Regions from separate parts of the Paenibacillus vulneris genome, predicted to be linked through region 2. Evidence: riboswitches for the same ligand, from Rfam matches in the RefSeq annotation. Region 2 holds a riboswitch; the other holds the start of a gene.
What was found. Region 2 has a riboswitch for cyclic di-AMP ahead of ABEA66_RS04335 (C40 family peptidase). Riboswitches for the same ligand answer to the same signal wherever they lie in the genome.
Positions count from the first base shown of each region.

Region 1 (12,311 bases), on a different contig from region 2:
TTTGAGCATGAGGTGACAAGCGACCTTCCGGGGCTTCCATATGGCTTCAACCGGCTGGACAGCAAACCTGGAGGGATGGCTCTCGATTACATTCGAGGCAATCTGTTTGACCGACGCAGGATGGTTCCTCTGCCGTTCGAGGTACCGGGACACGATAATGATTTGAACGGCAAGCTGGATATGTATATGAAGCAAGCGATGGATTGCGGCGATGCGGTGCTTTATGCTTACGGCGATGTGTGGGGACCGGAGATGAAGCAGGCCGACAGCGTATTCGGATTTTTTCCCGGCAACGGCTTGCACGATATCCATATGAATCAGGGGAATCCGGGACTTCGCATGAAGGATAACGGGGTTTATCAGGATGGAGGGCTGCTGCTCCACTTTCCTTCCAATAACCGCTGGATAGCGATATTTTTGGCCTTTCAATCCCAATCCTGGCATACGGATGATGTGACGGGCAATCCAATAGATTTAAGACACCACCGAGCCGATCCCGCTCAAGAAAAAGGGCTGCCGCATACCGAGCATGCAATCTTTATCGTCGGGGCTTTGGTCAAGCCGTCCGTGCCGACGGCGTTCGAGTCGGTCACTTTGTTGAATGTAACGGACCGTACCTTGGATCTTGCGGGGTGGTCCTTGGCCAATAAATTCAAGAAGAAATACCCGCTTGCAGGAAGCATTGAGCCAGGGCAGTTTCTGACTGTACCGATCACTCTGCCCGGATATTCCGATTTCCTCCGGCAGCGGGGTGATATCATTACTCTGCTGGATGCCAGAGGACTGAAGGTTCATGGGGTGTCCTATACACGAAGCCAGGTACGCAGCGGGTGGACGCTTCGATTCTAAGCGGGCTGTGAAATAATAATCGGAATGGAAACTATTGTGAGGCTTACGGCGTCTAAATCCATGAGGTGAGGACTGCGATGAAAAAATGGGCTCTTTTTATCTGTATCATGATGCTTGCAGCATGCTCCGGCCCTGACAAGGGCGGTAAGGCTCCGGAACCCTCTTCAGTCAAGATTGAGCTTACCAACCCGCATCAGCTGGATCAATGGAAGCTGGCCTTAATCCCGACTCGCTCTCCGGAAATGTCTTGGGAGTACGCTATTGATGTGCAGTATACGGGGGACACACCGACGAACAATGTCGTTATCGTGTACAGAGTGGATACGAAGGAGAAGATGTCGGGCAGTACGATCAGACCCGATGCCAAGATGGTAGTCTCAAAGTTTGATCCTAATGAAAGGATTAAGATACAGGATCTGAGTCTTCCGCTGAATACTCCTATCCAAGTAGGAGTAACCTGGTTGAATGTCAACACGATTATGAACGGATACGGCACTTTTACGATAACGGAAATCAAGGACGGCCAGAACTAAATCAAACGATACTAAACACAACTCTCCCTGCGATAAGAGCGGGGAGAGTTGTTTGCTTTTCGCCAGTGATTAGCGCGCGGCGATGCTTATTGCTGATACACGTTCATGGGCTGCTGATAAGGGACTTCCTGGTAAATGCCGCCGATGGTTTGCATCGTTTGCTGAGGGGCCATAATGACCGGATACCAGCCGCGGGAGGCCATGAAGCTCCAAACCTCAAAGGCTTGATGGGAGCACATCCGGAAGGCGTCTTCGAGAAACGCCCGCAGCTGAGGTGTCGAGCATTCGAAGGCGGCCCAAGCATAGTCTCTTCCTGAGCGCTTCAACGTAAGCAGGTAGGAGGTAGCGATGGCTCGATCATCGAGCTGCTGCAGTTTCACCTGCGGTGTAACCGGATTAACCATCATGTGAGGAGCGGGAGCACCCATTTGCATATGGAGCGGTGGGACATTCAGCTGGTCCCTGGACCCGGACGCTTGACTGGCGAATTCGACCTTCATGTTATAGTCCTGAATGTGGGCGGAATAATGTCTTGCGATCATATCTCTCAATTGAGGATCGCGTGCTTGATTTAGGAACAATGCCATACTGTTGATGGAATTGGTGCAGCTGAGCAGCAATTCGTTAAGCTCATAGGCTTCGTGTGCGCCTAATTGCATCGGTCGGGTCAACCCTCTCTGTGCATATTTTTGGGATACCCGTATATTCTTTCACTTCAACCCATTACTATGCATGAAATGCAAAAAATCATTTCCTCATAGGACTAGGCCTTCGTGTTGGACAATCTTTACCGATATTGCTCCATTAGTTTACCTAGCATTTCCCTCATAACATGGATCAGCTCGTCTGGCGCTTTTACCTTTGCATCCATACCCAATCCAATAAAAAATTGGCCGAAAAATGGAAGGCTGCTTGTGGGGATTTGATCGTCCAGCCATCCTGTGCCGTCTTCTCTAACATGAATTTGCAATTTGTGCGCTGGCCACATTTCGGATTGGCATCTCTGCACCCCGTAAGCTCAACATAAAGCTCCATTGCCGGACTTTCCTCTTCCATGTAAGACTCCCAGTTTCCTGTATGCACTTGCGTCAAATCGATCGCTTTCAGTTCGGAAAGTTCAACAGATTTAACCCGGTCACAGCGAAACAAGCGAATTTCTTGGCGGTGAAAGCAATAGGCCGGACAATACCAAAACCCATTGCTGGCATAAATTCCGATCGGCTGGACATCTCTTAACCGCTTATGCTGTTTCGATTCGTACTCCATGCGCACCACTTTTTGATCGATCGCAGCATCCAGCAATAAGCTCAAATAAGGCGTGCTTGCATATCTCATCGGCGTAACCAGATCAAATCGTTTCCGCATCCGGTCGATACGGTCCCGAATATCTTCCGTCATATAAGAGTAAAACTTCCGCAGCACGGAATCTGTTTCCGCCTCAAAAGGAAGATTCTCGTAGTGCCTCAATGCATGGCTGGAAAAAAATACAGCAAGCGCTTCGTCTTCCGTAAAAGCAACCGGGGGCAGCATTCTCTCGTTAAGCATCTTATATCCCCCATGCTGACCGACCTCCGAATAAAAAGGAACCCCCAGCGCGCTCAACTCCTGCATATCCCGCATAATCGTCCGCGTGGAAACTCCAAATTCATCGGCAAGCTCTTTGGCGTTGAAAGACTTCTTTTTGTTGATGATCATCATAATCTCGATCAGTCGTTTGGACTTTGCCATTATAAACTCCATTTCGTGTATTGCGACAAGTATTGTCACTATTGCGCGATATGATGCTAATCAAGTCCAAAACAACCCAAATTGGACAATTTCATTTAAAAGGAGATGTTGGAATGTCAATGCGCTCAACGTCGTTTATTATGCTGGATGGACAAGCTGCGGAAGCAATTGAGTTTTACCAGGAAGCGTTGAACTCGAAATTACTGTTCAAAACTACGTACGGGGAAGGCAAGGATGCCGATGGTTTACCTGAAGAGGTGAAAACCCGCATTTCCCATGCCGTGCTGCAAACCGGTGAAAATGATTTGATGGTCGCTGATATCTTTCCGGGGCAACCTTATGTAATTGGAGATCAGGTGAATATTTGCATTACAGCGACGCAGCAAAACGAGATTAAAGAAATGTTTACTAAATTGAGTGAAAAAGGGCGAGTGATATTCCCGCTGCAGGAAACTGAATTCAGTCCGTGCTTCGGAATAGTGAAAGATCGTTTTAACATTACGTTCCAGTTCTTCATGAATGATACAACGAGCAGTTGGAGCTGAAAATAAAAGGCTTTGACCGGGGAGGAATCCCCGGTTCTTTTATGAATAATTGATGATCCTGTATAATTTTACCGTATAAGCTGCTGCGTGGGAACTACATTTTGTTCTTTCAGCAAAAGCTCGAAGCCAAAAACCGGATTGACGCAATCAGCATTGCAGAGAAAAACGGTTGGCTTTATCTAAGCGCATTTTGGATAAAGAGGGTGCTGAAGCGCAGGAAATCAAAGGGAATCAATTTGTGAAAAATGGAGATAGAGTGAGCAGGAAGCAGTTATCTGGAGATCGCATGTAAAGTAAGCGTTGCCATCCTGGCCGTTGGTGTAATTTCATCGCACAAGTCTCCCAAGTGTTCTTTACAGTTAAGGGCAACTGGCGTAATATACAATTCATGATTTGAAAAAAACAATGTTTCCAAATTCTGATCGCTTAATTTCCTTCTATAGGAAAGCGGGGGAACCAACACAGTGATATCCGTTCGGTGTGAGAGCCGTCCGCATATCGCTTGGGGTGAATCCGAAGGGTGCAAAGCTAGCTTGCGCCTGCCGGTAGGGCGACTCTCACCGCCCGAATCCGACAGCTAACCTCGTCAGCGTGGAACAGACTTTGAACTTCGCTATGCAGAAGTTCAAAGGGTCTATGGAGAGAGGATGATGAAGCTTGTGATCGCTATTAACGACCACAGGGCTTAAGCCTCTGTGGTCTTCTTGCGTCTTCTATTGAAAAACGATATGGAATGTTTCCATAAAACTTGATGAATATGACCTTGCAATGTATCGCTGAATCCTTAGTGCTTAATTAAGGAACGGGGGAACCAACGAGCTTACCGGCTCATGGGGTGAATCCTGAAATTTCAGGTAGGGCGACTCTCACGCCCGAATCCGGCAGCTAACCTCGTAAGCGTATCGAGAGAGGCAACGATGATCGTGTGCTTAGGTACAGCTATGGCTGTGCTTTAAGAAGCCGCGTGAAGAGTTCACCTCTTTTCGCAGGCTTCTTTTTTTGTGCCCTGATCCTGCTGCCTTCTCTTGAGAGATTAGGAGGAATGTGAAGATGAACGCCGCTCAAGAATTTATTCTTGTATCGGCGCCCAACAAAACCGGAGAAGGATTTATCCGGCTGCTGCTGTCCAAAGGCATTCCGTTCGCAGCAATTACGAACAGCCGGGCGGAGCAGGAGCGTCTAGAGAGCTTGGGCGTAAAGCATATGATTTGGATCGATACATCGGAATGCGAGTCATGGCTATTGCCCGACCTTCCGATCGGTAAAGTCTTTTTATTTGAAAGCTCCTTGAACTTGTGCTGCCGTTTCATTCAAATATGCAGGACCTGGACATCCAAAGAAATTTGCGTGGTAACGCATAATATGAATCCGCGGCTTGTCTATAAAGGTCTGGGAGCTGACCATGTCATTCATACTTCAAGCCATGATGTATCTTTCTTGATGAATTAATGCGGACGGAGGCATTCCTATGCAGGATGTATATATGGTAGTACTGCTGGCAGTAACGTACCTTTTGTTTTACGGCTTTTTGTCTTGGTGCAATCGGGTCGTTGAGGAGACAGGAGGCGAAAGATCATGACGGTTATCGCTGTCATCACTGTGCTTCTCTTCATTTATTTGGCTTATGCCCTGATTCATCCGGAAAAATTCTGAGCATTTCTTTCAGGAAAGCTCAGCAGACGAAGACAGCTTTCTTAGGAGGAAACGATAATGGGAATATTGCAAATCGCCGTCGTGATTGTCATTCTAGTCCTGCTGGTCAAACCATTAGGGACCTATTTATATCACGTCTTTTCCAATGAAGGCAATCGTACGGATACCTGGTTTGCTCCTGTGGAGAAGGCAATCTATGCGGTAACAGGCCTGAAGAACCGCCAAGGGATGACTTGGAAGACGTATGCTCTAAGCTTCATCCTGACGAATATCGTCTTTGTGGCGATCGGCTATCTCCTCCTTCGGGTTCAAAACGATTTGCCGCTGAACCCGAATGGTATCGACAATATGGAAGAAACGCTGTCGTTCAATACGGTCATCAGCTTTATGACCAACACGAATCTGCAGCATTACAGCGGGGAGTCGGGGTTATCCTACTTCTCGCAAATGGCTGTCATTACGATGATGATGTTCACCTCGGCGGCGACAGGGCTGTGCGCAGCTATTGCTTTTATACGCGGTATCACGAGCAAGGGAGAGACAATCGGGAACTTTTTTGAAGACTTTGTCAAAGCGCATATCCGGGTATTTTTCCCGCTCGCTATTGGGGTCACGATGGTGCTTGTAGCGCTTCATGTGCCGCAAACGCTGCAGCCGACCTTAACCGTCAACACGCTGGAGGGAGGCCGGCAGCAGATCGCTATCGGGCCTGTAGCTTCACTGGAATCCATCAAGCATCTGGGAACGAACGGAGGCGGCTTTTCCGGAGTCAACTCGGCTCATCCCTTTGAAAATCCGAGCGGTTTGACGAATGTGCTTGAAATTTTGTCAATGTGGTCTTTGGCGGCTGCCCTTCCGTACACATACGGACTTTTTGCACGCAATCGGAAGCAGGGCTGGGTTCTATTCTCGGCGATGATGATCTTGTTCCTGGTGTTCCTGTCGCTCATCTATACGGCGGAATCGGCGGGGAACCCGCTGATGAACAAGCTGGGAATCGACGCTTCGCAGGGCAGTATGGAGGGGAAAGAGGTCCGCTTCGGTATCGCGCAAACAGCGCTTTTTACAACGGTAACGACGGCGGCGACAACCGGCTCAGTCGATAATATGCACGATACGCTGACGCCGCTCGGCGGAATCACACCGCTCGCTTTGATGATGCTGAACTGCGTATTCGGCGGGAAAGGCGTAGGACTGGTCAATATGCTGATGTATGCCATTCTTGCAGTGTTTCTGGCCGGTTTGATGGTGGGACGTACACCGGAGTTTCTCGGCAAAAAGATCGAGCCGCGTGAAATGAAGCTGATTGCTATAGCGATTCTGGCGCATCCTTTCATTATTCTGATGCCCACGGCTCTTGCACTGGCAACGGAGTTAGGAAGGGCAGCTATATCAAATCCGGGCTATCACGGGATATCGCAGGTTTTGTATGAGTATACCTCCTCGGCCGCCAATAACGGGTCAGGATTTGAAGGCTTAGGCGATAATACGCCGTTCTGGAATATATCCACCGGTGTCGTCATGCTGTTCGGTCGTTATATATCGATGATTGCTCTCTTGGGAGTGGCGGGTTCCCTTGTACGCAAGCAATGGGTGCCCGAGACCATCGGCACGTTCAGAACGGATAACCGTTTGTTCGTAGGAATTCTGGTAGGTACAATATTGATTATCGGAGCGCTGACGTTCCTGCCGGTCATCGTGCTGGGGCCTATCGCAGAACATGTAACGATTCGTTAAATGGGAGAGGCGAAACTGTATGAGCAAGATGAATGCAAACCAGCATCGGAAATCGATGCTCAACTCGGCGATCGTCATGAATGCCGTTAAAGAAAGCTTCTTGAAGCTGAATCCGGTTGTGATGATGAAAAATCCCGTCATGTTCGTTGTAGAAGCGGGCACCTTGGTTGTGCTGCTTATGACCGTGTTTCCTGGCTACTTTGGAACGGAGAACAGCGTAGGCTTCAATTTTACCGTATTCGTTATTTTATTATTCACCGTACTATTTGCAAATTTCGCGGAAGCGCTGGCGGAGGGGAGAGGGAAGGCACAAGCCGACTCTCTCAAAAAGACCAAGCAGGAAATTACGGCGAACAAAATCGTGAATAATGGCTCCGGTATCAAGGTGGTGCCTTCTACCGAGCTGCGCAAGGGGGACCTGGTCGTCGTGTCCCAAGGGGAAATGATTCCGGGTGACGGCGAAGTCATCGAAGGGCTGGCTTCGGTCGACGAATCGGCGATTACAGGGGAATCTGCTCCCGTTATCAAGGAAGCCGGCGGAGATTTCAGCTCCGTCACCGGCGGAACACGCGTCGTCAGCGACAAAATTAAAGTACGGATTACGAGCGATCCCGGCGAATCGTTCATAGACCGGATGATATCGCTGGTCGAGGGCGCCAAGCGCCAGAAGACGCCCAATGAGCTGGCATTGAATACTTTGCTGACCAGCTTGACACTTATTTTTCTGATCGTTGTCGTGACCTTGGCTCCTATCGCGGGCTATTTGGAGATCCGCCTGGAGATTCCGGTGTTAATCGCATTGCTCGTGTGTCTGATTCCGACAACGATCGGAGGCTTGTTGTCGGCCATAGGGATTGCCGGTATGGACCGGGTTACCCAATTCAATGTGTTGGCTATGTCCGGCAAAGCGGTGGAAGCAGCCGGGGACATCAATACGATGATCCTTGATAAAACAGGAACGATCACCTACGGGAACCGCATGGCAAGCGATATGCTGCCAATCGGGTCGGAACGTATAGAAGACTTGGCCGGATGGGCGGCTGTCAGCTCCATAAAGGATGAAACTCCCGAAGGCCGGTCCGTACTGGAATGGATGAAGAAGCAGGGCCTAAGCTATGACGAAGCGCTTGGAGAAGGCGGCGAATTCATCGAATTCAAAGCGGAAACCCGAATGAGCGGTATCGATCTGGCGGATGGACGCAAGGTTCGCAAGGGGGCAGTCGATGCGGTGAAGCAGTGGGTCATCGCTCAAGGCGGCATCATCCCGGCGGATTTGGAGAGCAGGAGCAACGCCATTGCCTCGGAAGGGGGTACGCCTCTGGCGGTGGCGGTAGATCAACGGCTGTACGGGCTGATTTATTTGAAGGATACCGTGAAGCCGGGCATGAAGGAGCGCTTTGAAGAACTGCGCAGGATGGGGATCAAAACCATCATGTGTACCGGGGATAATCCGCTGACGGCGGCGACCATTGCCCGTGAAGCGGGAGTGGATGATTTTATCGCCGAGAGCAAGCCGGAGGATAAAATAGCGGTGATCCGCCGGGAGCAGGCGGAAGGCAAGCTGGTCGCAATGACAGGCGACGGGACGAACGATGCCCCGGCGCTCGCCCAGGCGGACGTGGGCCTGGCGATGAACAGCGGAACGGTCGCGGCCAAGGAAGCGGCCAATATGGTCGATCTGGACTCCGATCCGTCTAAAATCATCGAAGTGGTTGCCATAGGGAAGCAGCTGCTCATGACACGCGGTGCGCTGACCACGTTCAGCATTGCAAATGACGTAGCCAAATATTTCGCTATTATCCCTGCCATGTTCACCTTAGCTATTCCGCAAATGGAGGCTTTGAACATTATGCGGCTCGGTTCCCCGATGTCGGCTATCCTATCGGCGTTGCTATTTAACGCCATCATTATCCCGCTGCTGATCCCGCTTGCGATGAAGGGAGTGGCTTATAAGCCCATGACCGCATCCAGGCTGCTTAGCAGAAACATCGTGGTGTACGGACTAGGCGGGGTCATCGTACCGTTCATTGGGATCAAGCTCATCGATTTGATCGTGAATGTATGGATGTAAAGATAGAGGAAGGGGCTTTGTCCATGGACTTGGCCCCGAATCAGAGAGGAATGAGAAAGTATGAAACCTTCGACTTCGGCTACAGCTTCAGCGGCGCATCCAAGCGCCGGAACGGTTTCCTTCTTTACCGTGCTTCGGATTGCCGTCGTTTTTATTGTTCTGTGCGGGATTGTATATCCTCTGGTATGCACGGGTCTGGCTCAAGTGTTGATGCCGGGCAAAGCCAATGGCAGTCTGGTGAGCAATGCCTCGGGACAGATTGTAGGCTCCGAGCTGATCGGACAAAGCTTTACCGATCCGAAATGGTTCCAGGGACGGGTATCGAGTATCGAATACAAGGCGGAAGCTTCGGGAACAAACAACTATGCCCCGTCCAACTCGGAGCTGATCAAGCGCACTCAAGCTTCCATCGAGGAATGGAAGGCGAACAACCCCGATGTTCCGATCAGCAAGCTGCCTATCGATTTGATTACGAACTCCGCATCCGGTCTCGATCCGCACATCAGCCCGGAATCGGCTCAAGCGCAGGTTCCCCGAATCAGCAAGCTGACGGGCATCCCGCAGGAGCAGCTGAGCAAGCTGGTGGATGCTCATATAGAAGGAAGAGACTTGGGATTGTTCGGTGAGCCAAGAGTGAACGTGCTTAAGCTCAACATCGATTTGGAGGCATTGACCCATAAATGATGCTTCATTGAAGTCCATAGGCTCAGCAGGGAGGCGCCGAGATGGAGACCTTTAGAGGAAAGACGCCCGAGGAAATCTTATTATCCATATCCAAGCTACACCGCGGGCGGCTAAAGGTCTACATCGGCGCGGTCAGCGGCTCGGGAAAGACGTATCACATGCTGCGCGAAGGACATGCGCACAAGCAGCAGGGCATCGATGTCGTTATCTGCGCCGTGTCTACGATGCAAAGACCGGACACGGTGGAGCAGATCGGCGATCTCGAGCGCATTCCCAGCATTCATTGGCTCAAGGACGGCGTGGAGAAGAAGGATTTGAATCTCGAGCAGCTGATCGAACGCAATCCCGAGCTTGTTCTGGTTGACGGCCTGGCTCACCGTAACCGCAAGGACGCCCGGTTTCCCACGCGACTAGAAGATATCAAATATTTGCTAAGCCACGGCATTAGCGTTATCACGACTATTAATGTTTACGAGCTGGAAGGAGTCACCGACCTGGTAAAGCGGAGGACCGGTATGGAGGTTAGGGAAACCGTCCCTTCCGATACGCTGGAGCTGGCGGATGAGGTCGTCCTGATCGACGTAACACCCGAAACGATGTTAGCCCGTGCCGCCGAAGGCAACTTGAGGTTCCAAGGCGACGCCGATGTCTTTCAACGCGGCAATCTCGCCGTCCTTCGCGAGCTGTCGCTCCGTCTTGTGGCGGAGGGAGTGAACGAATCACTCGAAAAATATAGGGAGGAAATGGGGCTGCTTGGCCCATCGGGGGCAGGGGAACGCATCCTGGTATCGGCGCAGTACCATTGGAACGGATCGATCCATGTCCGTAGAGGCCAGCAGATCGCCAAGCGGCTGAACGGGGATCTTCATGTCGTTACGTTTGTGAGTAATAAGAAGCAGCTGGGCAGAGAGGAGGCCGCCTTCAAGCGGTCTATCATGAAGCTGGTCGAAAAGGTCGGGGGCAGCTTCGAGGAGCTGCCGCTCTGCTCGCGAAGAGCGCTGCCCGGCATGCTGGTGCAGTTTGCGGTAGAGCATAATATAACCCGAATCGTGATGGGCCATTCCAAGCAGACGCGCTGGCAGGAGCTTTGGCAAGGCTCTATCGTTCACGATATGCTTCAACAAACGAGAAACATAGACATCTTCATCGTAGCCGACAGAGCGGAGCACGAAGGAGAACGTATTCTTCCCGCCAAGCGCAAGAAGCCGGCCGAGGATCCCTACAGGAGGCTGAGCTCGCAGGAGGTTGAGCGAAGAATCGAGCAGATCAGGCGCGGCCGGTTCAAGGTATACGTTGGAGCAGCCCCAGGTGTAGGCAAGACGTATACGATGCTGCGTGAAGGCAACGATCTGCTGCGCAAAGGAGCGGAAGTGCGCATCGGGTTGCTGGAGACCCATGGCCGGAAGGAAACGCTGGCGCAGGTCGGGCAGCTGGAGACCATACGGCGCAAGGTGATCGATTACCGCGGCGCCCAGCTGGAGGAAATGGATACGGAGGAGATCCTTCGGCTTAAGCCGGAAATTGTGCTCGTCGACGAGCTGGCCCATACGAATGTCCCCGGCAGCAGGAATAAAAAACGCTACGAGGACGTCATGGAAATATTGGATGCAGGCATCTCTGTCATTTCCACGGTGAACGTGCAGCATCTGGAAAGCCTTAACGATGCCGTTATGCAGATCACGGGGGTCCGGGTCCGTGAAACGGTGCCGGATCACATTCTGTGGCTGGCTGATGAAGTGCAGCTTATTGATGTGGCGCCCGAATCCCTCCGGAGGCGGATGAAGGACGGCCAAATTTATGCCATGGAGAAAGTAGATCAAGCACTGGGGAATTTCTTTAAAACAGGGAATTTAATTGCTTTGCGTGAGCTGGCGCTGCGGGAGATAGCCGATGACGTGGACGAACGGCTCGAATCCTGGGAGCGCAAAGGGGCCTTGAGAGGACCATGGCGGAGGCAGGAGGTTATCTTCGTATGCGTCAATACCTCACCGCATGCGGAGAGGCTGATCCGCAGAGGATTTCGCATCGCGCACCGGCTTAAGGCCATATGGATAGTGACTTTTGTACAGCCGGATAACAGAGCGGTTACTCCAGAGCTATCGGAAAGGCTCGATGCCATCGGGCAGCTGACGGAAAGACTCGGAGGAAAGTTTCACATTTTATCAGCCGCAAGCCGACATCAGATCGCGGATGTGTTGGCTGCTAAAGCCAGCGAGGTTAAGACAACACAGATGATTATTGGGCAATCCAGACGAACGCTATGGCAGGAATGGTGGCATCAATCTTTGGTGAAGAGGCTGCTTCGCTCCTCTCGCCATATGGATGTGCTTGTCGTTGCCGACTTTGACCCGAAATTTCAAGTTTAAGCCAGTATCACAGCATATCAGCATGGGAGAGAGAGCAATGGGAATCTTTATTTTCGTATTTATTTGTTTATTTGTATCCGGGTACTTGTTTATCAATATGTTCGACAATACGCGTCAGACGCATAAAGCGGCCGTGCGGAAAAGA
Region 1 covers NZ_BAABJG010000036.1:105,643-117,953, reverse strand. The annotation lists partial or broken gene ABEA66_RS28210 (DUF2278 family protein) at 1-453, shown strand, start outside; gene ABEA66_RS28205 (hypothetical protein) at 927-1,382, shown strand; gene ABEA66_RS28200 (spore coat protein) at 1,469-2,041, opposite strand; partial or broken gene ABEA66_RS28195 (helix-turn-helix transcriptional regulator) at 2,170-3,110, opposite strand; gene ABEA66_RS28190 (VOC family protein) at 3,224-3,655, shown strand; cyclic di-AMP (ydaO/yuaA leader) riboswitch at 4,069-4,262, shown strand; cyclic di-AMP (ydaO/yuaA leader) riboswitch at 4,420-4,571, shown strand; gene ABEA66_RS28185 (hypothetical protein) at 4,706-5,104, shown strand; gene kdpF (K(+)-transporting ATPase subunit F) at 5,231-5,308, shown strand; gene kdpA (potassium-transporting ATPase subunit KdpA) at 5,366-7,045, shown strand; gene kdpB (potassium-transporting ATPase subunit KdpB) at 7,065-9,116, shown strand; gene kdpC (potassium-transporting ATPase subunit KdpC) at 9,177-9,800, shown strand; gene ABEA66_RS28165 (histidine kinase) at 9,842-12,166, shown strand; gene ABEA66_RS28160 (hypothetical protein) at 12,204-12,311, shown strand, end outside.
Region 1: linked by a shared signal. The riboswitch ahead of ABEA66_RS28185 (hypothetical protein) and the one ahead of ABEA66_RS04335 (C40 family peptidase) in region 2 are both predicted to bind cyclic di-AMP.

Region 2 (12,311 bases):
CGCAAATTATGGGATCCGCCGGCATCAGCAGCGAATCGAAGGTTATCGTATACGACGACCAGGGCGGAGCCATGGCTTCCCGCTTATGGTGGATGCTCCAATATGCAGGACATACGCAAGTCTTTGTGTTAGACGGAGGATACTCCAAGTGGAAGGCCGCAGGCTACCCGGTAACCGACGAGCCGCCGGCTGTGCACGAGGCTGTATTCGTGCCCAAGCTGCAGAGCTCGATGCTGGTCAGCATGGAGGAAGTGAAGGAGCGCATAGGCCGTCCAGGGACGGTATTGGTCGATTCTCGTGAAGAGCGCCGATATCTTGGCCAGGAGGAACCGATTGATCCGGTGGCCGGACATATTCCTTCGGCAAAAAATTACTTCTGGAAGCAAAGCCTGAACGAACAGGGGAGCTGGAAGGATGCGGCGGCGCTTCGTGAGCAATTCGCACAATTGCAAAAGGCCGATGAGGTTATCGTGTACTGCGGGTCAGGCGTTACCGCTTGTCCTAACGTGCTGGCGATGAAGGAAGCGGGCTTGGCGAACGTGAAGCTGTATTCCGGCAGCTGGAGCGACTGGATCTCGTACAAGGACAATCCGATCGCGACAGTGGAAGAATAAGAGAGCGCATAACTGTTTATGCGCACAATGTAAGGGCTGCGGCAGGGGAAGGATGATACCCTGCAGCAGCCCTCTTTGGCTTGTTACAATGCCTATTCCCCTTGCTGAGAGGGGGAGTTAGCTTTTGGCGTACTGATTCATTTTGACAGTAGACTCCCTGACAATAAGCCGGGGCTCGAATTCTACCCGTTCATAGCCGGAGGTGTTCGGATATTGAATGCGTTTGAGCAATAGCTCCGCCGCGAGCCTTCCGACCTCGCTGCCCATGATGGAGACGGAGGTGATCTGCGGTGTCGTTACGGTCGCCCACAGATTGTTATCGATGCCCGCAATCGCCACATCCTCCGGCACTCGAACGCCAAGCTCCTTGAGCCGGTTTACGATGCCGATGGCAACCATGTCATTCACCGCATAGATGGCGTCCGGCATATGCTTCAGGCTGTAAAAATAATTGGCCGCCTGCCGTCCCGTTTCAAAGGAGAAATCTTCGCCGAAATAGACAAGGGACGGATCCACGTGGTTAAGCGACTGCTCGTAAGCAAAATAACGCTCCTCAATCTTTTGCTTCGGGGCACCTGCATAAGCGATTCGGGTCCGCCCTATCTGCAGTAAATGCTCCATCACCAGCTTGCCCTCCTGGCGGGCCATGCCGACAATATCCGCGTTGAGGTCCTCGCTCATTTTTTTGCCGTAGTTGATGACGGATACCGGGATCACGGCCTGATTTATCATGGGCTCGAGCTGTTTGGGATACGCCAGAGGCATAATGACAAGCCCGTCAACATGCAGCTTGTCCAGCTCCCTCAGCGTCTCCAGCTCCAGCATGGCATTCCCCAGCGTATTGATCTGCACGACTCTGTACCCATGCTGCTTGGCCGCCTGCTCGACCGACCATGCAATATCCGGAATGATAGCATTCCGGATATCGGGGACCGCCAGCGCAATCTGGCGTGTTTGGCGTATTTTGAGGCTCTGGGCCGAAGTGTTGGGCGTAAAGCCCATCTCTTCTACGACCTGCAATATTTTGGCCTTCGTCTTGGCGCTGATGCCTTTATGATTATTAAGCGCCCGGGACACGGTGGCGATGCCGACACCGGCTCTTTTGGCGACATCCTCGATCGTCAGCTTTTTGTTATTCGTCATACGAAGGAATGTTCCTTTCATTCCGGAATCGTTTCCGTAATATTTCCGCGAGATGGGAGTTCTATTTTTATTATATCATAGCCTATCCTTCCTAAAACGGGATTGCGGTCAAACCACGGGATAGGACTCGTTTTTACGGCAAATAAGCAGGTGGGATCCCCGTTTTGTTATTTGACAGTTTGTCGAAACTGTGACATGATAGTTACCGGAAACGTTTCCTATTATGCCTTTGTAAATGGGAAATCATATCATTTATTTCTTAATTCCTACAGGGAGATGACTAATATGCAAGCGTTAAGATGGCATGGTGTGAAGGACTTGCGCGTAGAGACGATCGATGAGCCTACCCCTAAGAAAGGGCAGGTCAAAATCAGAATCGAGGCGTGCGGAATATGCGGAAGCGATCTGCATGAATATGCTGCAGGTCCTATTTTTATTCCTGAGGGAACGCCCCATCCGCTTACGAATGAAAAAGCGCCTATCGTCATGGGCCATGAGTTTTCCGGACAAATCGTTGAGGTCGGCGAAGGGGTGACCCGGTTCCGGGTTGGAGACCGTGTGGTGGTCGAGCCTGTGTTCTCATGCAGCACATGCGAATCCTGCAGACACGGCAAATACAATCTTTGCGACAAAATGGGCTTCCTGGGCCTGGCCGGGGGCGGAGGAGGCTTCTCGGAATATGTTGCGGCAGATGAGCATATGGTGCACAAAATTCCGGACAGTCTATCTTATGAGCAAGGCGCATTAGTTGAGCCTTCGGCTGTCGTCCTGTACGCCGTTCGCTCGAGCCAGCTGAAAGTAGGCGACCGCGCGGTTGTATTCGGGACAGGCCCGATCGGCTTGCTGCTGATCGAAGCTTTGAAGGCTTCCGGCGCATCGGAAATTTATGCGGTGGAGCTGTCCGAGGAGAGACGCAGCAAAGCGGCAGAGCTGGGAGCCATAGTCTTGAATCCGGCGGAAACGGACATTGTGTCAGAAATCCAGCGCCTTACTAACGGCGGAGCGGATGTATGCTATGAAGTGACCGGCGTTCCGGCCGTATTGAACCAAGCCATTGCTTCGACAAAAATCAGCGGTCAAATTATGATCGTCAGCATTTTCGAGCGTGAGGCATCTATTCATCCTAACCAAATCGTGCTGAAAGAGCGCAATATTGCCGGGATCATCGGCTACCGTGATATTTTCCCTGCCGTCATAAGCTTGATGGAGCAAGGATATTTCCCCGCCGACAAGCTGGTGACCAAGCGGATTCCGCTTTCCGATATTGTGGAGGAAGGCTTCGAGACTCTCATCAAGGAGAAGAGCCAAATCAAAATTTTGGTTTCTCCAAAAAGCAAGTAATCCTGTGTTGTACCTGTAGCTGAGCCTAGCCAAGTGGATGCGGCACAGCATAAGGAAGCCCGCACCCGGGCTCCCCTTGTTTCATGAACGTAGTCCCTTACCAATGAATTTGGGCTGTGGCGGACTGCCGGGAGGCGGTGGTCACGCCCTTTTTTTCTTTATAGAGCTATAAATTAATTTCGGGGCCTCGCAAAATTACGAAGCTAAGGTCCTTTTGTAGGTCCGTTTGTTGAATAACCCGGCTTTGACAGAAATATGCTACATTGGAAGCTGGGGACGGTTTAGAGGCACCGCAAGCAAGCGTCTGGATCATTATTAGGCTTGTAACTCAATTCCATGAAGATATTCCTATACGAAAGGATGTCCAAGATGAATACGAAAACCGAGAAAGAGAAAATGTTAGCCGGAGAATTATACCTTGCTTCCGATCCGGAATTAACCAAAGACCGTGAGAACGCTAGAAAGCTGACCAGACTGTTCAATCAAACGATAGAAACGGATTATGATAAACGAACGGAATTGCTCAAACAGCTCTTTGGTTCAACCGGTGAAAACCTGTATATGGAACCGACATTTCGTTGCGATTACGGCTACAACATTCATGTAGGCAACCATTTTTATGCGAACTTCGATTGCGTTATTCTGGATGTGTGTGAAGTCCGTATCGGTGAAAATTGTTTTATAGCACCAGGCGTACATATTTATACGGCCACACACCCGCTAAACCCGTTTGAACGAGTTTCTGGGGCTGAGTTTGGGAAGCCTGTAACGATTGGCAATAATGTTTGGATAGGTGGAAGAGCCGTTATTAATCCCGGCGTTACTATCGGTGATAATGTGGTAATAGCTTCCGGGGCAATTGTAACCAAAGATGTTCCTAGCAATGTTGTCGTAGGAGGAAATCCTGCGAAGGTTATTAAGACCATCGATGTTTAATAGCCATTTTTTAACAAACGAATACCGATAAAGAAAAAAATAAGCCATCAGAGAGATGGCTTCAGGCTGTAGAAAAAACTAGTTTTGCGAGAACTATGCTATATATGGAGGTGGGGTATGCCTCGGAGGAGTTTACGTCCGCCTTTGAAACCCGTGAAAATACCGCTAAATCTAATCTAATTCATGGGTTTCAACAGCGGCTGGAGGGGTATACCCCACTGGAATATATTGAAAATGGTTCAAGCTTCATAGGTTTTTCAACAGAATAAAGCCACCGGAGAGGTGGCTTGAGTTAAGTCGAATGAGTGCAGTCATCGTGAACAATAAATAGGGAGGGGCCGCTGCATAGGCTTAATCTTATCTATCATCATGTCTTTTTTAGCCGCTAATCTCGTCAGACATCGTAAGAATCACGGGACAGTGATCGCTGCCGAAGATTTCCGTATCTATTTGCGCATCCAGCAAGAAGGGAGCAAGTCGGGAGGAAGCCAGAAAATAATCAATGCGCCATCCGATATTCCGCTCCCTTACCTTGGGCATGAAGGACCACCAGCTGTAGACATCTGTCCGGTCAGGGTAGAAATGCCGGAACGTATCGAGAAATCCCGCCTCCAGAAGCTGCGTCATTTTCTCCCGTTCCTCCGGAGTGAAGCCGGAATTGTTTTGATTGGACTTCGGATTTTTTAGGTCTATTTCCTGATGCGCCACATTCAGGTCCCCGCAAACGATAACAGGCTTCTGTTCGTCCAGCTGTTGAAGGTAGGCGCGGAACCTTTCCTCCCACTCCAGTCTGTACGCCAACCGGGACAGGTCGCGACGGGCATTGGGAGTATACACATTGACTAGATAAAATGATTCGAATTCCAGCGTGAGAATCCTGCCCTCTTCTTCTTGGTCCTCTTCGATGCCGTATCGCACGGAAAGCGGCTCTATCTTGGTAAAGACGGCGGTGCCGGAGTACCCCTTCTTAACGGCGTAATTCCAATATTGATAGTAGGAATCTCCTAGCTCCAGGCTAATTTGTCCTTCCTGCAGCTTCGTCTCCTGAACACAGAATATATCGGCTCCGCATTCCTTGAAATAATCGTAAAAACCTTTGTTAACACAAGCACGTAAACCATTGACGTTCCAGGATACCAGTTTCATTGCTTTATCTCCTTACCGCTTACTTGTCATCTATTTATTCAGTGTATCATAGATTGATAGTTCAAGTAGAGGTGAATGGTTCGTACCTGGATGCGTGGAGGGAGAGGACGCAAAAAAAACCGCCCGCGGGTTACCGGCGGACGGGTTGTTCCTTCTGCTGCTGATTTTTCATGTACTTATCCATTGATAAGCTTGCGTTTACAGCGGCGGGGCGGACTTGAAGCCTTCGGTCGATGCTTTGCGTCCCCAAGGCGTACCGAGGAAAGGCAGCGCCCAGCGGTCTAACCCGTACCAGCCTGCATTTTTCCATGCCAGCACCAGCCATGTGGCCAAAATAAATAAAATCGGGTTCGTGCTCAAGGTTCCGGCGAATAAGAAGCTGGCGTTCATAACGCCGCCGAAGAAGGCTGCGATGCCGGTTAACAGACCCAGGATCAATCCGAGTCCTACGAGCAGCTCGCCGAAGGCGACAACGAATCCGAACACCTTGGCATTCGGCAGTACGAAGTGCTCCAGAAAGCCCGCATACCAGCCGGTAACATCCTTGCCGGCCTCGGCTTTGGCCAATGCCCCCTTGATAAATCCTGTTAGAGCGGTTCCCGCTTTATCGCCGGTCCATGCAGGGTTCGTTATTTTTCCCCACCCGGATGTAACCCAAGTGTAGCCGACATAGAGGCGAATGATTAACCAAATCACACCTGCCCGGGTGCTGCTGAATAAAAAATGGGAAACGGGATTCTCGGGTATTACGATTTCGTGCTTGCTCATGGAATAACCTCCTCAATGTAAAACCGTTCGCTGTGGGATATATTGGATGGCTTTATTGTAGCTGGAGCTCGAATAATTATATGTGATATTTATCACAAGATGCCTGAGAATGTATTATTTCCATCATCATGGCTGTAGCATCCAAGAAGTTCCAGGGCTTATAAGGCTTTCCTTACTCCGGTAGGTTATAATCGTATCATGACGAAAAGGAGGAGGAGCAGAATGAGAATCGTAACGATTTCCGGCAGCTTGCGCAAGGAATCCTCTAATACAAGGCTGCTGCAGGCCGCAGAGGCTTTGGTGCCGGAGGGGATGGAGCTGGTTAGCTTTGAGGGGATAGGGGATCTCCCGCATTTTAATCCCGACTTGGATGGAGATGCTCCACCGGCTTCGGTAGCTGTATGGCGAAAGACGCTGCAAGCGGCAGATGGAGTGATGATCTGTACGCCGGAATATGCGAATGGAGTGCCCGGCGTTCTGAAGAACGCGTTGGATTGGCTGGTCTCGTCGGGAGAGCTGATGAATAAACCGACGGCCGCCATAAGCGCTTCCCCGCTAGCGACAGGAGGGAAGGTGGCTCATGCTTCCCTGATGCTGACTTTAGGCATGCTAACCGCTCACCTGTTCGAAGGAGGACAGCTGTCGATTCCACTCGTATCCAAAAAGATCAACGATCGGGGCGAATGGACGGATGCGGAAGCGGCTGAGGAGATAAGGCGATTGCTTGTAAGGATGTCGGATGCGGTACTGAAGCGGGGAAGCGAGTGAAGGATTCCTTTCGAGACGTGAGTCTCTAGGTTTACTCACCTGGTCGAAATTGGAAGGGCGAGAAAACGGGTTCAAGTGGAACTTTTTCGGGTAACCAATCGTATAGAAGAAAGAGAGCCCTGCAGGCTTGTCCGGACGCTGGAGACGTAACGGAGGCAAACGCTGAGGGCTTCAAAAAATAGTTGCGCGATGCTTCTATTTGCTGTCGGTCATCACAGCTTGGTACTGCTCTTCCGACAGGATGCGTTTCGCTGTGACAAAACGCTTGGCGTAGTAGGAATCGCTAAGCTTGGTCACGGTAACGCCTTTGTTTGTGGCGGAATGGTAGAACTTTCCGTCACCAACATAAATACCGACATGTGAGATTCCTTTGCCATCCGTGTTATAGAACACAAGATCGCCTGGGCGTAGCTCATCTTGGGACACCGTTGTACCGATCGCTGCTTGTCCTTTAGACGTATGAGGCAAATCGATATCGAATTTTGCGAAGACGAAGGAAGTGTAGCCGGAGCAATCAAAGCCTTTTGCTGTGGTGCCCGCCCATTTATAAGGCGCTCCCAGCTCTTCGTTCACGGCTTGACTTAGCGGCGTTTCCGCAAAAGCGCTTCCTACTTGAATGCTGCAAAACAGTGCCACAGAAACGGCAAAACCAAAAAACTTTTTCAAAGGAAATTTTCCCCTTCCGATGCCTACGAGGTTAGCTTAAGGGTTCGGTTGAAGGCTCCCTATGATCACTCTGTTGCGAGATCAATTCACCCGGGTATTTGGATCCCCCGTTTTCCGCTGTGGAAATTCGGCAATATGTACGTTATTTTTGTTACGACTACAACAATTCGATCAAATATGCAGTTTTCCTCCCGCTGTCATAAAAAGTTCACAATTATAAAGGTTTTTTTGCTATATTTCTCGAAATTTCTAAAAAAGCAGTAGATGAAAAGGTTTACAATGAAAAATCATTGGGAGGAAACGGGGCGTTTCCATCCATATTTCGACAAAATGCTGAGTCGTTTGACATGGGCGTCGTCCAAATCGTGGAACATTACTGTCTGTAGTGAGGTTGCCCGATTTAACGGGCTATTGACTTTATGGATAAAATCTGTTATCTCACATCGGGTGGCATGAATTGGGATGTAACCCTGAACCCTGTAACACGAAAAAACCGTCGCAGCTTCCAAGGGGAAGCGGACGGTTTTTTTGATGTTTTTTAAAATTTAGCGGGTCCGTTTGTTTCTCTCTGCCGGTCAGGACATCGGGGGAAGCTATTCGCTTTTGGCGGACCAAAGCGCGTATTGAGCCGTGATCTCCCACATTTTGCAGAACATATGGATGAAGCGGTAGGCTTGAAAGCCGAGAAGAGCAAGGAATCCGGCCCATATCATGGTGGATGTCACGACGGCGGCGGTAATAAGAAGGCCGATCAGTGCGACCGTGACAGCGATCAACAGGGCAGGAAGAACGTTGCGCAGCAGGAGGGATACGGAGAATAAGGATGACTTTCCGCATACTTTCCCGAATTGCAGATACATAAACAGCGTCTGCAGAATAAACATGTAGGCCAGATAGGCGCCGAGCCAAGGCAGCAATTCCTGCGCAGCCGCATACAGTGTTGCTTGCTTGCTGTACAGCTGGGCTGCTTTGGGGATCAGCCAGTACAGCGGGCCGAGCTGCAGCGCCATTTGGGCCAGATAGTAGCCGAAGAACGGTAAGGTCAGCTCACGTATCCCTTGGACGAACCGGTAACCGGCGTTTAATTCGGTATGCTTAAGTGAGTAGTATACACCGGCGTTCAGCACCGGGGTGAGCAGCATGCGGGCCAGCAGCAGCCCGAGCCCCCACAGAAGGTAAGGCTGCACGAGGTCGGTCTTCGTCAATTGGAACTGGCCTTCGATCCAGAAGAGCTGTACCGCTTCACGGGCCTGCTCTTTGCCGGGATAGCGGCGGAGCAAGGGGAAGACGATGGAGTGGATCCATTCGAAGAGCCCGAGCCCCCACAGCAGATTATAAATAAATAGAGTGCATACGGTAAAAGGCTGGTTCCAGGTTAAGCCCAATCCTTTTTTTATTAAATTCAACATAAGCGCTTGCTCACCTCACCATGCGACCCAGCCGAACAAGGTCTCGATTAATTTGACCACACCGACATTCCAGCGAATGGATAGCTTGCTGTCCACATTAGTTTTCATAAAGCTGTTGATTCGCTTGTTTTCCAGCACGATAGAGTAATGCGGGTCGATAGAAGCGTAATCCAAAGGCGCCGTGTGATTCAGCTTGAACTGGACGTCGGCGTCGATCCCGTCCCAGGTTTTATCAATTTGCGAGCCATCGGCAAAATGGAAGCGGATGGGAATCGTAGAATAGGTTCCCCCGAACCTTTGAATACGGACCGTATTCTCATATAAGGGCTGTCCTTCCTGGACAACCTGCTTGCTGTGAATGCCGGTCACGGCGTAGTCTACCATAAGGCCGTTATAGACATATTGATCGAAGAAGGCTGCCCAGCTCGTCTTGGTCACGTCCTCCAGTACCTTCTGGAAATCGGAGGTCGTCGGATGCTTGAACTTCCAGCGCTGGAAATAGGTCTTCATCACACGGTCCATCGTATCCCGGCCGATTTGCTGCTCGAGCGACTTTAATACCAGCTTGGCCCGGATGTAGACGTTCTCGGCATATTGATTGTGGCCCCGGTACGCCCAGGAATCCAGCTTGAGCGCTGCCGGAGAAGTCATATAGCTGGACTCCACGAGCAGATTCGGCTTAACGCCGTACTCCAGCTCCATCAGCTTATCCTCGGCATAGGAGGTAAAGCCCTCATCCAGCCAAGCTTCCTCGAACTCGTTGTTCGCGACCATGCCATACCAGAATTGATGTCCAATTTCATGTACGATTACCCGCTCAAGCTCCAGGTCCGGCTGTTCGCTGGCTGCTCCCCAACCGGTGACGAGTGTCGGGTATTCCATGCCACCTGCTCCATTGCCGTTCTCGGGCGGTACAACGATCGAGAGCGTGGAGTACGGGTAGCTGCCATACCATTGGGAGAACCGTGCCAATGCTTTTTTGGCGGCGGTCATGTAACGGTTTTTCAGCTGCTCGTGCTTGGGATCGAGATACAGCTTGATGCGGACGCCCGGAATTTGCTGGGTGGCGTAGGGCTCTTCATAATAAATGAAATGAGGGGAGGCGGCCCAGGCAAAATCATGCACGTCATCGGAATAGAACGAATAGGTTTTCGTCTTCCCGTCGTCCGCAGGCGGCTTCGTCGGAAAACCGGTGGCTGCAACTGTGTAGCTGGACGGCACTTTGATGCGTACGTCAAAAATGCCGAAATCCGCATAAAACTCCGAATTGCCGTGATATTGGTGCAAATTCCAGCCCTCGGCCGTGCGTCCTCTGGTACCTGCCGGCTCATAGACGGCTACCTTCGGGAACCACTGCCCAGCCATGATGAAATCGTCGGCGTACCCCATCCTGGCGAACACAGAAGGGAACTGAACGGAAAAGTTGGTTTTCAGCGTGATTCGCTCTCCGGGGTTCACCGCCTTGGGCAGGGTGATTTTCATCAAGGTCTGGTCATCCTTGTTACCGTCGTCGGGCTGAACATACTCCATTTTGGAGACGAGCTCCTCGCCCTCTAACGTTTTGATACTGCTGATGTCCATATTCCCTGTATTGTTTTCTGTGCTTTTATCTTCCCTCAGCTTGCCGCCGGACTCTTTCATGAAGGTCGTTTTTTTGGATTTGAACGCATTCGGGTACATGTGGAAGTAAAGCTCTTGTACCGGCTGGCTTCCGGGATTTTTCCAGGTCAGCGTCTGAGTGCCGGCAATCTGCTTTTTCGCCGCATCCAGCTCGACGTTCATATGATACTCGACGATGCGGGAGCTGAGCGGCTGCGGGGCAGGCTTCTCGATAGGCTTGGCCGGCAAGCTGGGAGGCGCCGGCGTTGCTGGCTCGTTCATACGTGCTGCCACGGGCTTGGCCAGAGGCTGGAGCTGAAGACCCAGCGAGGAGCCGTCCGCTTGAGACAGATCGAATTGATACGGTTGAAAGTCGGGCTCTCCCTTCAATGATGAGGAGGTCATGGCGACGGGATTCGGTGCGAGCGAGCCTAATAGTTCCGCACCCTCGCGCAGGTCGGATAGAGAGAATGGAGCTTGCTGCGGAAGGCTAGCGCCCGGCAGGGCTTGGCTTGCAAAGGTTGCTCCGCTGGCAAGGACTACGAGAAGACACCATTGCGCGAGTCGGTTGCCGATAACATTTTTCATCTATTTTTCACCCCGTTGACAAGCATCTACAGCATGTATATGTTTGTGGGACGAGGATTATTTCTGCTCGGTACAAAAGAAATTTTTCAGGCTGCTTACCCTGTCCGCTGAGGGCTGTATCAATAATTTTTCGTTTTTAGTGGAAATAGGGGGGGCATTTTAGCTAAAATAGAAGGAACGGGCAAGACGATAACATTAAAGACGGATGGTGCCATTAATGGATATAAATAAGGATCAAGCGGCGGATAAGCCGAAAAAATTGAACTCCCTCAACATTGTCAGCGGCAAGGTGGAGCATCGCGGCTTTGGCGCAGGATCTATCGACCTGAGCCAGCTGTCCAGCGTCATTATCGATGGGGACGAAGCGTATCTCGATATGGGAGCTCTGCATGCGAAGAGCAAAGTGGAGAAGGGCATCAAATTCTCGACAAACAAGGAGGACGTCCCGAACGGGCGCACCTGCTGGATCGTTTGGGTAGCGGCAGACCGCAGGGAATCCGGCTCTTATTATGCGGGTGTGACGTCCTGCGAAATGTCGGTCGATCCGGAGGCAAGACGCGGGTGGAAGATCCTGGCTGACCATGTAAACCGGATGGATTATGCGCTAAAACGCCGGATCATGCTGGAAAATTTGCCGGCCCGGGAGAAGGCGGCCTTGCGAAAATTGCTTATGGAGTACAACCCGGAGATGTGGGAAAACTCAGATGAGGCGCTGAAGGAAGCGCTGGCATAAAATTATGTACATTATGTGACTTCCATTGTATAAGTCCTCGCGAACGATGTATACTATTGCTCAGTATATGCAACATATACTAGGACAGCAAAAAGGCAGACCTCGGTCTGCCTTTTTGTGTTGGACAAAAATAGAATTATTCCTTCAAGCCGCGGTAACGCCCTGTTCGAAGCTCGCGGCTGTACGGTTCGAGCAGCGGAATATCGGCCTGCTCCGCCAGACGGACGGCCAGCTCGATATCATAAGGAACCCGGACAAGCTGGATGGAGAAGGCGGAAGGAACGGAGCTGTCGAGCTGCCCTTCCAATATGGCATAGGAGGCCTGCGGGATGTCGAGAGGGTTGCCTACGCTGCCTGCATTAAACAGCGTTCTTCCGCGCAGATTTTGGGAGTAGGCGTTGTGAATGTCTCCGTAGCCGACGACATCGGGCAGCTCGCTGCCATCCGTTCCTCCTGTCTGGTCGGTATTATGAAACATGGTGAGCCGGCTTTCCATTGAATCCCACGGCTGAATGCGCGTATACACACTGACCGGGGATGCGTGAAACAACCGGATCTTCTTGCCGCTCATCATAAAATCGTGGGAGAAGGGAAGCTGCC
Region 2 covers NZ_BAABJG010000004.1:27,924-40,234, reverse strand. The annotation lists gene ABEA66_RS04370 (sulfurtransferase) at 1-614, shown strand, start outside; gene ABEA66_RS04365 (LacI family DNA-binding transcriptional regulator) at 732-1,757, opposite strand; gene ABEA66_RS04360 (2,3-butanediol dehydrogenase) at 2,043-3,098, shown strand; gene ABEA66_RS04355 (sugar O-acetyltransferase) at 3,468-4,034, shown strand; gene ABEA66_RS04350 (exodeoxyribonuclease III) at 4,413-5,180, opposite strand; gene ABEA66_RS04345 (DoxX family membrane protein) at 5,379-5,948, opposite strand; gene ABEA66_RS04340 (NADPH-dependent FMN reductase) at 6,171-6,716, shown strand; gene ABEA66_RS04335 (C40 family peptidase) at 6,912-7,382, opposite strand; cyclic di-AMP (ydaO/yuaA leader) riboswitch at 7,388-7,525, opposite strand; gene ABEA66_RS04330 (hypothetical protein) at 7,976-8,791, opposite strand; gene ABEA66_RS04325 (M1 family metallopeptidase) at 8,807-10,978, opposite strand; gene ABEA66_RS04320 (YwhD family protein) at 11,196-11,711, shown strand; gene ABEA66_RS04315 (metallophosphoesterase family protein) at 11,848-12,311, opposite strand, start outside.